Regions from separate parts of the Thioclava sp. F1Mire-8 genome, predicted to be linked through region 2. Evidence: riboswitches for the same ligand, from Rfam matches in the RefSeq annotation. Region 2 holds a riboswitch; each other region holds the start of a gene.
What was found. A riboswitch is a leader RNA that binds a small molecule or an ion and turns the genes downstream of it on or off. The one in region 2 is predicted to bind thiamine pyrophosphate.
Positions count from the first base shown of each region.

Region 1: it holds a riboswitch for thiamine pyrophosphate, as region 2 does, so the genes downstream of both, thiB (thiamine ABC transporter substrate binding subunit) here and thiM (hydroxyethylthiazole kinase) in region 2, are expected to answer to the same signal.
Region 3: it holds a riboswitch for thiamine pyrophosphate, as region 2 does, so the genes downstream of both, thiC (phosphomethylpyrimidine synthase ThiC) here and thiM (hydroxyethylthiazole kinase) in region 2, are expected to answer to the same signal.

Region 1 is NZ_NBNY01000004.1:140,796-145,071, reverse strand. It holds gene B6V75_RS14315 (thiamine/thiamine pyrophosphate ABC transporter permease ThiP) at 1-904, opposite strand, end outside; gene thiB (thiamine ABC transporter substrate binding subunit) at 880-1,872, opposite strand; TPP riboswitch at 1,909-2,015, opposite strand; gene B6V75_RS14305 (DUF4139 domain-containing protein) at 2,189-3,790, shown strand; gene B6V75_RS14300 (hypothetical protein) at 3,822-4,276, opposite strand, start outside.
Region 2 is NZ_NBNY01000001.1:1,635,100-1,639,375, reverse strand. It holds gene B6V75_RS07560 (PQQ-binding-like beta-propeller repeat protein) at 1-1,092, opposite strand, end outside; gene B6V75_RS07555 (cytochrome c) at 1,136-1,591, opposite strand; TPP riboswitch at 1,902-1,996, shown strand; gene thiM (hydroxyethylthiazole kinase) at 2,057-2,845, shown strand; gene thiE (thiamine phosphate synthase) at 2,842-3,456, shown strand; gene thiD (bifunctional hydroxymethylpyrimidine kinase/phosphomethylpyrimidine kinase) at 3,453-4,256, shown strand; gene tenA (thiaminase II) at 4,253-4,276, shown strand, end outside.
Region 3 is NZ_NBNY01000007.1:18,870-23,145, forward strand. It holds gene B6V75_RS17855 (FAD-dependent oxidoreductase) at 1-716, opposite strand, end outside; gene thiC (phosphomethylpyrimidine synthase ThiC) at 713-2,509, opposite strand; TPP riboswitch at 2,624-2,744, opposite strand; gene B6V75_RS17865 (S8 family peptidase) at 2,828-4,276, opposite strand, start outside.

The sequences.
Region 1 (4,276 bases), on a different contig from region 2:
GAAGCAGAAGGAAGGCGCTTGCGAGCCCGATCGCGAGCGCGTCGAAGAGCGCACGCCCCATCCCGCCGGACAGCTGCGGGATCGGCGCGGCGCGGCGATCATGCCCCGCGCCGAAACTCGACGGCAGGGTGGCGCGCGCCGCGATCAGCAGCGCCGCGACCGAGATCGCGACCTGCACCAGCGCAAGGCTCGCCGCGCGGCCCATGTCGAAATCGAAGCGGAAGGCCTGATAGATCGCCAGCTCCACCGTGGTCGCGCGCGGCCCGCCGCCAAGGGTCAGGGCCACCGCGAAGGACGTCAGGCAGACGAGGAAGATCGCAAGGAACGCCCCGGGCAGCACGCTGCGCAGCATCGGACGTTCGAGGTGACGCGTGACCTCCGCAGGGCCGAAGCCGAGGGTCGCGGCAAGGCGAAACCGCTCGGCCGGGATCGCCTCCCAGCCGTGCAGGATCATCCGGGTCGCAAGCGGCAGGTTGAAGAAAACATGGGCCACGATGACGCCCTCCGCGCCGTAGATCGAAATCGGATCGATGCCGAGCGGGGCGAGGGCCGCATTGACCAGCCCGCGCCGCCCGAAGACCGCGATCAGCCCGAAGACCGCGACGATCACCGGCAGGATGAAGGGAGCCCCCAGGAGCGAAATCAGCAGTCCGCGCCCGGCGAAGCGGCGGCTATGCAGCGCACGGGCGACCGGCAACGCCAGCGCGCAGGAGATCAGCGCCGAGGCCGCCGCCTGCCAGAGCGTGAAGCGGATCGCGGCGAGATCGGTTTCGCGCAAGCCGGTCAGCCCGCCTGCCCGGAGCGCCACTGCCGCCAAAGTGCCAAGGACAAGCGCGGCCAAAGCCGCACCCGCCAGCACCGCCCAGATGGGCGTGCCTCTTATCTGGAGAAGGCGCGTTGCCATTCGTCCAGCGCCGGACCGCGCAGTTTCTCGGCCTCGGCCTCACCCAGATAGAGCGTCTTGTCGGGCATCGGGAGTTTCTGGAACACTTCCGGCAGCTGATCGTGGGGCAGTTTCGCCGGGAAGGACCAGTTCGCCGTCGCGATCATGCCTTGGAAATCGGGGCTGAGCACGTAATCCATGAATTTCTGCGCCAGTTCGGGATGTTTCGAGGTCTTGAGCTGCGCGACCAGTTCGGGGGTGAAGTAATGCCCCTCGGGGAAGATCGCGGCGGCCTTGGAGTCGTCGTCCTCGGCCATGATGTGATAGGCGGGCGAGGTGACATAGCTCAGTACCATATCCGCCTCGCCATCGGTGAACATGCCGTAGGCTTCCGACCAGCCCGGGGTCACGGTCAGTACCTTGGGCGCGATCTTCGTCCACGCCTCTTCGGCCTTGTCGCCATAGATGTCCTTCACCCAGAGCAGCAACGACAGACCCGCGACCGAACTGCGCGGATCCTCGATGACGATCTTGTAGGCGTCGTCGGGCGCATCCAGCAGGTCCTGGAAGCTCGTGGGCGGGTTCTTCAGCTTGGTCTTGTCATAGACGAAGGCCAGTTCAGACCAGTCGAAGGGCAGAAAGATCGGATCGTTCCACTTGACCGGCATGGTCAGGTCGGAGGTGTCTTCGTTATGCGGGGCGAACAGGCCGGTGGCGCGCGCCTTCGCGGTCACGTCGGTGTTCAGACCGATCGCGACATCGGCGGAGGTCTTGTCGCCTTCGAGCAGGATGCGCGGCAGCACATCGCCCGACACGAATTTCAGATCGCAATCGCAGGTCGCCTCGAACCCCTTCTCGATCGCGGGGCCGGGGCCCCATTCGCTCGTGAAATAATCAGGCGCATAGACGGTGAGCACGGGCTTGTCCTCGGCCGCCGCCATCGTGGCGATCAGGCTCAGGGCTCCCGCAAGCATCAGGTGGGTTTTCATGCCTCACTCCTTGGGCTTGCCGGGCGGAGTGGGGCCGGACTATCCGGCTACCTTCCCTCCGCCGGTCTTAACCGGTTCAGGTTCAACGGGTTCGCGCGGATCGCATCTCAGCCAGCCTTGCGCTGGCACCCCGAGGTAGGGCGCAACCTAAGCGCGCGGGGCTTCGGACGCAAGGGCAAGTAGGCACCGCGCCCCTGATCCGCGCCCGGACGCTCTGGCGAGTTCCCGCCAGTGACGACCCGCGCCGGATTTCAATGGCTTGCAACTGCGCGCGGGGCGACGCAGGCTCGATCCGGAACGGATTTGGGAGGAACCGATGCGCATTACCCTCACGGCGGCCCTTATGACCGCGACCGCCCTGCCCGCCTTGGCCGACACGATCGAGGTGCCGGGCAAGATCACGGCCGTGACGCTCTTTCCGCAGGGCGCGCAGGTGGTGCGGCAGGTGGAGGTGAAGGCGCCCGAGGGCAGCCATGACCTGCTGGTTCCGGGGTTTCCCGAAGGCACCGACATCTCGACGCTGCGGGTGTCGGGTGACGGTGTGCAGATCGGCGCGGTGAGCCTGATCTCAGGGCGCGCGCCGGCGACCAGCGGAACCGAAAGCGCGGCGGTGAAGGCTGCGCGTGACCGGCTGGCCTCTGCAAAGGAAGCCCTTGCGGAAAAGGAAGACGCGGTGGCCGTGATCCGCGCCAAGGCGCAGGCCGCGCGCGACCAGATCACATATCTCAAGAACACCGACTCGCAGGTCACCGCGCCCGAACAGCTGCGCGCGCTGGCGCAGATGGTGGAGGATCAGATTCTCTCGGCCACCGAACGCGCAATCGCCGCCGAAGCGGAAGCGCGCCGCGCGGAAGCCGCGCTCGACCCCGCGAAAGAGGCGGTGAAGCAGGCGCGAGCGGCGCTCGATGCGCTGCTGAACCCGGCGAAAGATCGAGAGATGCTCAGCGCGAAGGTGCAGGGCTCGGGCAGGCTGACGATCACCTCTTACGTTAACAATGCCGGGTGGGAGCCCTCCTATGATCTGCGGCTCGACCGAGACAAGGGCGCGGTGGATATGGAGCGCTTCGTCTCGGTCCATCAGGCCACCGGCGAGGACTGGCGTAACGTCGACCTGACGCTCTCGACCGCTCGCCCCGGCGGGCGCGCAGAGCCGGGCGAAGTCTATCCGCGCCTCGCGCACATCGGCGACCCGGATGCGCCGCCCGCACCGGTGCCGATGAAGCGCTCCCTCGCGGCATCGGATGGCGCCGCCGCGCCGATGGCGGAAGCAGCGATCAGCGACCGCGCCGATCTTCAGATGCAGGGCGAAACGGTGACCTACCATTACCCGAGCGCGGTCGATCTGCGCGACGGGGTCGACGATCTCCGCCTGAGCCTCGATTCCAAGACCCTCCCGATGGAGGTCTTCGCCGAAGCCGCCCCGCTGACCGATCCGCAGGCCTATCGCGTGGCCGAGGGCAAGAACGAGACCGGCGAGATCCTGTTGCCCGGCCCCGCGAACCTCTATGCCGATGGCGCGCTGGTCGGCCAGTCGCATCTGCCGATGGTGGCGGCAGGGGATGACCTGACGCTGGGCTTCGGGCCGATCGAGGGCATTCGCGTGGACCGCCGCATGCCCGACACGATGGAGGGCGATAGCGGCTTCATTTCCAAGTCGAACGAGCGCCGCGAAGTCGTCGAGATCGAGGTGAAGAACCTGACGGACAAAGGCTGGCCGATGCGGGTGATCGACCGGGTACCCTATTCCGAACAGGAAGACCTGAAAATCACTACCAAGGCGACCCCGCCCGCGAGCGAGACCGATTACGACCATCGCCGCGGCGTGCTCGCATGGCGCTTCGATCTGGGCGCGGACGAGACCAAGACGATCCGCACCGAGACCACGCTGAGTTGGCCCACCGACAAGGTGCTGCGCTAGGTCAGCGTAACGCAAAGGCCTCCGCGCGCGATCAGGCTGCGTTTCGCGGGTTCGCCGCAGCCCGCAGTTTCGCGAGCAACGCTGGCGACAGGCGCAGGAACCCGCGCGCGGGCGGTTCGGCCTTCGCCGCCTCTGGGGGCTGTGTCTCTGCACCGCCGGTCTTTTCGGTCGCCTTGGCCGCCTTCTCCTCCGGCACGGCTTGCGCCCCCGCCGCCTGCGCCGCGGCATACTCGGCGGCGGCAGCCTGTGCCGTCATCGTTTCCGCCGCGCCCTGCCCAGACCTCGCGCCGACGATCTTGGTGCGGCCGCCATCGTCCCCCGGAAACGGCGCGGCGAAGCGCAGCACCAACTCCGTCAGGCTCGGCCCGATCTCGTCGAGCAGCAACAGGAAGCGGTTCGTCGGCCAGGCATGCAGACCCAGCGCGCCCCCGCCCGCAAGCCGCAGCACGAAGCCCGCATCCCGCAGCCGATGTTGCAGATCGAACC
Region 2 (4,276 bases):
GACCTTGCCGGCCTCGCCCGCAGCGGGAACGACGTTGCCGTTGGAGTCCTTGGCGTCGAAGAGCACGACATTGCTGACGGCATCGTAATCCCAGACGTCGTGCTTGACCTCCTGATAGTGCCATTTGCGCTTGCCGGTATCGGCATCGAGCGCGACGATCGAGTCGGTATAGAGGTTGTCGCCTTTGCGGCTAGAGCCGTCGAGGTCGGGGTTCGGATTGCCGGTGCTGAAGATCACCATGTTTCGCTCCGGATCGATTGCGGGGGTCGTCCAGACCATGCCGCCACCGGACTTCCACGAGTCGCCTTCGAACGTGTCGGGATCCGTCGCGTGCCAGCGCCACACCTCCTCGCCCGACTTCGCATCGATCGCGGCAACGAAGCCGCGGATCGGCCATTCGCCGCCGGAACTGCCGACGATCACCTTGCCGTCATAGATTTGCGGCGCCATCGTTTCCGAGAACCCCGCTTGCGGGTCTGCGAGATTGGTCTTCCACACCTTTTTGCCTGTCTTCGCGTCGAGCGCGAGAAGATTGGCGTCGAGCGTCGCAATGTAGACCTTACCGTAACCCACGGCCACGCCCCGGTTCACCGGGCCGCAGCAGGTCTTGACCTGCGAGACGTCATAGGTCGTGCTCCAATACGTCTCGCCGGTTGCGGCATCGACGGCCATGACCGTCATCTCGTTATCGACCATCGGTGTCGAGATATACATCACGCCATCGACGACGATCGGCGTGGTCTCGAAGCTGGCGACCTTTCCGGTCTGCACCAAGGCAACCGGGTGCAGCTTGTCGATATTGTCCGTCGTGATCTGGTCGAGTGGCGAATAGCGCTGGTTGCTGTAGCTCCGGCCATGCAGCAACCAATCGGACTTGTTGTCCTTGGCGGATCGCATCGCGTTGTCGTCGACAGCGACATTCGCCGAAGCGGGAAGCTCCTTCATCTGGGCGCGGTTCGTGTCGCTCGTGCCCTGGATCTCGTCACTCTGCTTCGCGTGCGCAAGTGCCGGCAGGGCCGCCACGCATACGGACAGGATCAGAGGTCGGACGGCGCCTCGCGAGGTCGCGGTGAATGGTGGCAAATGTGCCATGTTCGGTCCTCCTCTCTTGAAATGATCAGCCGCGGCGGTCGGGTCAGTCGCAGGATGACTGCGACGAGTCCGGCAACGGCTGCAGGTCCATCGCATCGATCGCTTTCTGGTCGATCGCGCTGTCCCCGGGTTTGAAACCGTTCTTGCAAAGCAGATAGGCGAATGTCTGGAGATACTGCTTGTCGGTCAGCTCGCCCGGGTCATCCTTGGGCATGTGCTTCGCGATGAAGTCGTATAGTTGCTTGCCGGTCATGCCGCTGTAATCGAGGCTGTCGGCGAATTTCTTGCCCGCCAGTGCCGGGCCTGCATCCCCCATCAGATCGCTGCCATGACAATCGGCGCAGTGCTTCTTGTACACGTCGTGGCCTGACGATGCCTGCTTGGATGTGAAAAGGGCCTGCTGGTCCGAAGAGCCCGGGTAGGCTGCGCTCGCGCAGAGGACAAGGGCGGTAACGAGGCCGGTCAGGGCCGTTCCGGAATGCGTGTCTAGACGTCTCATGCTAAAAAACCTCGCTCAATAATGCTGGGACGGAGCGGTGGGGGATATGGTTCCCCAACGGATGCAAGGTGCCTTTGTTCCATTCTGCTTTGCGGGCATCAGGCAGACGGGTCTGCACCGAGCATGTTTCGGATGGGAAAGCGGATCCGAAAACGACGCCGGTATCTTCGCTCTTTCCGGCCTGACATATGACGGCGACCAGAATGGTTCCGCCGTTCAAGGATATGCGCTGGATGCTGATCGCGGCGAAGCTGTGGGCGCCTCGTCTGACCCGGCTTGACGGGCGGCGCGAAGGCTGTCACCTCTCGGAGCGAAGCGACAGGGGCGCTCGGGCAACCGGGCTGAGACGAACCCTTAGAACCTGAACCGGATAATGCCGGCGGAGGGAGGCGCGTGAGACGGTCAGGCGCGTTCCCGCCTTTGCCCCTCGCACTTCTCCTGATGCCCGCAGCCAAGGAGAGAGCGATGGAAGATCCCGGACAATATCTCGCGGCGATGCGGCAGACCGCGCCGCTCGTTCACAACATCACCAATTACGTCGCGATGAACGTGATGGCGAATGTTCTGCTCGCCTCCGGCGCCTCGCCCGCGATGGTGCATGCGCGCGAGGAGGCGGCCGAGTTCGCCGGACTCGCGCAGGCGCTCAGCATCAATATCGGCACGGTGTCGCCGCCCTGGGCGGAGGCGATGGCGGCGGCGGCCAAGGTCGCGAGCGCGCAGGGAACCCCGTGGGTGCTAGACCCTGTCGCGGTCGGCGCGACGGATTATCGGCGTGCGCTCGGTGCGCGGCTCGTGGAACTGCGCCCGACGGCAATCCGCGGCAACGCGTCGGAGATCCTTGCGCTTGCGGGCGAGGCTGGCGCGGGGAAAGGGGCGGATTCCACTGAGAGTGTCGAGACCGCGGAAGGCGCCGCACGGGCCTTGGCCCGGATGAGCGGGGCCGTGGTTGCGGTGACCGGCGCGGTCGATTTTGTGACGGATGGGGAGCGCGCTGCGCGGGTCGCCAATGGCCATGCGATGATGCCGCGCGTGACCGCTTTGGGCTGTTCGCTGACCGGTCTGGTGGCTGCGTTTCTCGCAGGACAGCCTCGCTTCGAGGCGGTCGTCGCGGCGCTGGCTTATTTCGGGCTCGCCGGGGAGAGCGCCGGGGCGAGTGCCTCAGGCCCGGGAAGCTTTCAGGTCGCGTTCCTCGATGCGCTCTATGCGATCGACGCCGAGGCGCTGAGCGCCGGAGCTCGGATCGAATCCGCATGATGATCCCGTCCATCTGTTTCGTCACCGACCCGGCCGCCCCGCAGCCCGTGGTCGCGCAGGCTATCGCTGCGGCTGAGGGCGGCGCGGGCTGGGTGCAGCTGCGCGACAAGACGCTCCCCGATGCGGAATTCGCCGCGCTGGCCCGGACGCTGGTCGAAGCGCTTGCCCCCTATGACGTGCCGCTGATCGTGAACGATAGGGTCGCGGTGGCCATCGAGATTGGGGCCGCCGGGCTGCATATCGGCCAGAGCGATGGCGACCCCGCCGCGATCCGCCGCCGGATCGGGCCCGACATGCTCCTAGGCCTCTCGATCGAGACCGAGGCGCAGATCGCCGCCGTTCCTCCCGGCATCGATTATCTCGGCGTCGGTCCGATCCATGCGACCGGCTCGAAGCCCGACCATGCCGCCCCGATCGGCCATTCAGGCTTTGCCCGGATCGTCTCGCGCACCGATCTTCCCTGCCTCGCGATCGGCGGGATCACTGCCACTGACGCGCCCGCAATCCGCGCGGCGGGCGGTGCCGGTCTCGCAGTGATTTCCGCCATCTCGCGTGCCCCTGACATGGCGCGCGCCACCCGAACCCTGCGCAACGCATGGAGCGACACATGATCCCCAATATTCTCACCATCGCGGGTTCCGACCCATCGGGCGGGGCGGGCATTCAGGCCGATATCAAGGCCATCTCCGCCAATGGTGGCTACGCGATGAGCGTGATTACCGCGCTGACCGCCCAGAACACGCGCGGCGTGCAGGCGGTGAGCCTGTGCGACACGGCGCTGATCGCAACTCAGTTGGCATCGCTGCGCGAAGACGTTCGTATCGACGCGATCAAGATCGGAATGCTGGGCGATGCCGCGATCATCGAGACTGTGGCCGAGAGGCTGACCGGGCTCGACTGTCCGGTAGTGCTCGATCCGGTGATGGTCGCGAAAGGCGGCGATCGGCTGCTGGCAGAGGCGGCGGTGACCGCGCTGCACAGCCTGCTGCCCCGGGCCGATCTGATCACGCCGAACCTGCCCGAGGCCGCCGATCTTCTGGGCTGCGCCGAGGCGACGACGCTTGATGAAATGCGCGATCAAGCCCATGCGCTGCGCGAGATCGGGCCGCGTGCGGTGCTGCTGAAGGGCGGCCATCTGCAAGGCGACCAAAGCCCGGATCTGCTGGTCACGGCGCAGGAAGAGCTCTGGCTTGACGCACCGCGCATAGCGACGCGCAACACGCACGGGACAGGCTGTACCCTGTCCTCGGCGCTGGCGACTTGGCTCGGGGCAGGGGTGCCGCTCGCGGAGGCCACCCAGCGCGCGAAGGCGTATCTGAGCGCGGCGATTGCGGCAGCTGATCGGCTGACTGTCGGGTCGGGGCACGGGCCGGTGCACCATTTCCACGCATTCCAGGAGAAGAAGAAGTGAGCTTCGCCCAAGACCTCGCG
Region 3 (4,276 bases), on a different contig from region 2:
AGCGAGCGCAGCGTGATCGGGCGCGTCGCGGCGCTTTCGATCATCGTCGCGCCGATCATGTAGACGCCCTGCCCGCGCGGCACGAGATAGAGCGGGATGCGCGGGTGCAGCAGGCGCAGGGTGCGGGTGATCTCGACCTCCGGGCAGTGCAGGATGGCCATCTCGCCGCGCACCGGGCGCAGGTCAGGCAGGTCGGCGGCAAAGCCGGTGCAACCGAGATCCACCTGCGCGGGGGCCGGGGTTCCCAACACGATCTCGACCCCGGCGTCACGCGCGGCCCGCGCCAGATCGCGCAGCGCGCGGCGCGGGTCGAGATGCGCCTCCTCCGCGAAATACAGCCCGCGTGCGAACCGCCCCGCGAGGGACGGCTCCATCTCGGTGATCGCCGCCTGATCGAGCGTGCGATGGCCGGAGGTGCGGCGGGCGAAGCGCGTCAGTTCCGCACTGTCGCGCGGAGGGGCGAGGACCAGCGTGCCGCGCCGCGTGACCGGCGTGATCTCGGCCCACCAGTCTGCCGCGCGCGCGCCCAGCGTGACCACTGCCTCCTCGGCGCTTTCGGCTTCGCACCACGGCGCCAGCATCCCGCCCGCATAGCGCGACACACTGCCCGCCCCGATCTCCTCTGCCGCCTCGAAGACCCGCACCGCAGCCCCGGCGCGCGCCAGTTCGAGCGCCGAGGACAGCCCCGCGAGGCCGCCGCCTGCGATGGTGATCATTCGCCCGACCCCTTGAGGGGCACATAAAGCTCCCCGCCTTCGCGGAACTTGGCGGCCATGCTCTCCATCCCCTCTTTCTGCGCCTCGGCGCGGATGTCGTGCGAAATCCGCATCGAGCAGAATTTCGGCCCGCACATGGAGCAGAAATGCGCGACCTTGTGGGCCTCTTTCGGCATCGTCTCGTCGTGGAATTCCCGCGCCGTATCGGGGTCGAGCGAGAGGTTGAACTGGTCTTCCCAGCGGAACTCGAAACGCGCGCGGCTCAGCGCATCGTCGCGCCGCTGCGCGCCGGGCAGCCCCTTGGCCAGATCGGCGGCATGGGCGGCGATCTTGTAGGTGATCACGCCGGTCTTCACGTCGTCGCGGTCGGGCAGGCCCAGATGTTCCTTCGGCGTGACGTAGCACAGCATCGCGCAGCCGAACCAACCGATCATCGCCGCCCCGATCCCCGAGGTGATGTGGTCGTAACCCGCCGCGATATCCGTGGTCAGCGGACCGAGCGTGTAGAACGGCGCTTCGTGGCAGCACTCCAGCTGCTTGTCCATGTTCTCCTTGATCTTGTGCATCGCGACGTGACCGGGGCCTTCGATCATCACCTGACAGTCCTTCGCCCAGGCGATCTTCGTCAGTTCGCCCAGCGTCTCCAGCTCGGCGAATTGCGCGGCGTCGTTGGCATCCGCGATCGATCCCGGACGCAGCCCGTCGCCGAGGCTGAACGAGACGTCGTAGCGCCGGCAGATGTCGCAGATCTCTTCGAAATGCTCGTAGAGGAAGCTCTCCTTGTGGTGATGCAGGCACCATTTCGCCATGATCGAGCCGCCCCGGCTGACGATCCCGGTGACGCGCTCCACCGTCATCGGCACTATGTGCAGACGCACCCCGGCATGGATCGTGAAGTAGTCGACGCCCTGCTCGGCCTGTTCGATCAGCGTGTCGCGGAAGACCTCCCATGTCAGGTCCTCGGCGATCCCGTTCACCTTCTCCAGCGCCTGATAGATCGGCACGGTCCCGATCGGCACGGGGCTGTTGCGGACGATCCATTCGCGGGTGTTGTGGATGTTGCGCCCGGTCGAGAGGTCCATCACCGTGTCGGCGCCCCAGCGGATCGCCCAGACAAGCTTGTCGACCTCTTCCTCCATCGAGGAGGTGACGGCGGAAGTGCCCATATTGGCGTTGATCTTCACGAGGAAATTGCGCCCGATAATCATCGGCTCGGATTCCGGGTGGTTGATATTGGCCGGGATGATCGCGCGGCCTGCGGCGATCTCGTCGCGCACGAAATCCGGCGTCACGTAATCGGGCAGGTTCGCGCCCCAGTCCTGCCCGTCGCGCGGTCCTACGGCCTCGCGCAGCTGGTTCTCGCGGATCGCGACGAACTCCATCTCGGGCGTGATGATGCCTGCGCGGGCATAGGCCAACTGCGTCACCGCGCGGTCGCCCTTGGCCCGCAACGGTTGCCGCCTGACCGGGAATTCCGGCATCAGCCGCGCCCCTTCGGCAAAGCCGTTATCCTCGGGCCGGACATCGCGCCCGGTATATCGCTCGACATCGCCGCGCGCCTCGATCCATGCCCGGCGCAGCGGCGCGAGACCGGCATTGATATCGGTCGTGACCTCGGGGTCGGTGTAAGGGCCCGAACTGTCATAGACCGGCAGCGGTGCTTCCCCGGCAGTGGGGTGCACGGCGATCTCGCGCATCGGCACGCGCAGACCTTCATGCAAAGCGCCCTCGACGTAGATCTTGCGCGACGCCGGCAGCGGACCGGTGGTGATCTTGGGGTTGGGGATGTTCATCGTTTCGGTGCTCCTCAAGCATTCAATCTCAAAGGACACCAATTGAGAGACGCTTGGGAAACCAAAGGCCGAACGGCCTTTTGTCATGGCCCGCAACGATAGAAAGACTCTTCCCGGTCTGCGCGCCTAGCTTCCTACGCCAGTATCAACTGGGTCAGGTTCAAAGGGTCGCGTCACCGGGTTTTCACCCTGTCAGCCTCTCAGTCCCCTAAGCGGGACTCCCCTGCGTGATCCTGTTGTAGGAGCGAAGTGCGAACCTGGCAAGGCGCGTCCGCGCGACATCCGGCGGTCGTGATCGGCGCGCCCGGCGTCAGCGGTTCAAAAGCGCGCCGTCCATCCCAGCGAAACCCCCATCGCTGAACGCTTCCCGGGTTCGTAGACAAGCCCCGCGCCGAGACGACCGATCCCCGCCGTGCGCGAATAGCCGAACTGAAGGTCGGGCTGAGGTGCTGCGCTTTCGATATTCACCGAGGAGGTCGTCATCACCACCTTGTCGGAGCGGGCGTTTCCGACGGCGGCCCCGACGGCGGTCGGCACGCTCATCGTCATCTTGCCCGAAGCAAGCGAGATCGGCGTCGAAATCCCGATGGAGACACGATCATCGCCGGACAGAAACCCTGTCTTGCTCAGGCCCACGGCATAGGCGTTCGAGTGCAGCCCGTTGCCAGAGCGAAGCAAACCGTCTCCGGAGAAGTTCGAACTGCCATTGGCCGCGGTGAACGCGAGAGAGGTGCCGTCACCGAGGGCGACGTTCATGCCGAGCTGAACGAAGCGGGTATCGCTGGACAGGCCGCCACCGAACGCGCCGCCCACCGAGGTTCCCAGGAAGCCGCCGCCTTCATGCAGGCTGCCGACGGTCATCGAGAGCTTGCCGGCGCCAAACCGGGCACTGAGCGAGCCGGCGATGTAATGCGAGGTGATATCGCCAGCCCCGCCGCCTGCCTGCGAAATCGACGCCGACAGCCCGCCGCCGAGGCCGATTTCGTAATGCAGCGCGGATGTGGCATCGAAAGATTTCAGGTATGGCGCGGCCATCGCGGCGCTGTCGACCCAGCCTGTTCCGGCAATCGCGGAACCGTCGCCGCGCGACAGTGACAAGGTGCCGGTGCCCGCGCTCAGATTGATCGCATCCGTCCGTCCCATCGCGAAGGCTTCCGTCGCGGCTCGGGCGGCGCTGGCATCCGCGTAATCCGCCACGAAGCTGCTGGTCGGCACATGATAGCCCCGATCATAGGCATCGGTGACGATCATTCGCTGGTTGGAGAGCGTCGCGCGCAGGGCCCCGGCCACGCCGCGGCTTGCGCTGATCGCGCTTAGGGCGGCGGGCACGGAGGGGCCGTCGAGAGAGCTGGTCGTCTCGACTTTCAGCGTCCCGGCAGGTGCCTGTGCCTGCCGCAGATTGAGCTCTCCCCAGCCATAAACCCGGTCGATGCCGACCGCGCCGAGATCGGTCGCACTGTTCTCGAGGATCTGCACGATTTGCTGACCTGTCAGCTCGGGGAATTCGCTCTTGAGCACCGCGACCGCGCCGGTGACATAGGGCGTCGCCATGGAAGTCCCGCTCATGTAGGCGTAATCGCCGCCGAGATCGCTCGGATAGGTCGAGAGGATGTTCACGCCGGGCGACGCGAGGCAGTAATTCATCGCCTCGCCGCAGCGGTTGGAAAAGCTCGCGATCTGATGGTTGCTGTCGACGGCCACGACGCCGAGGATCGAGCCGTCCATTTCCGGGAAGTATTCCGGCAGGCCGGCCATCACGCTGGGATT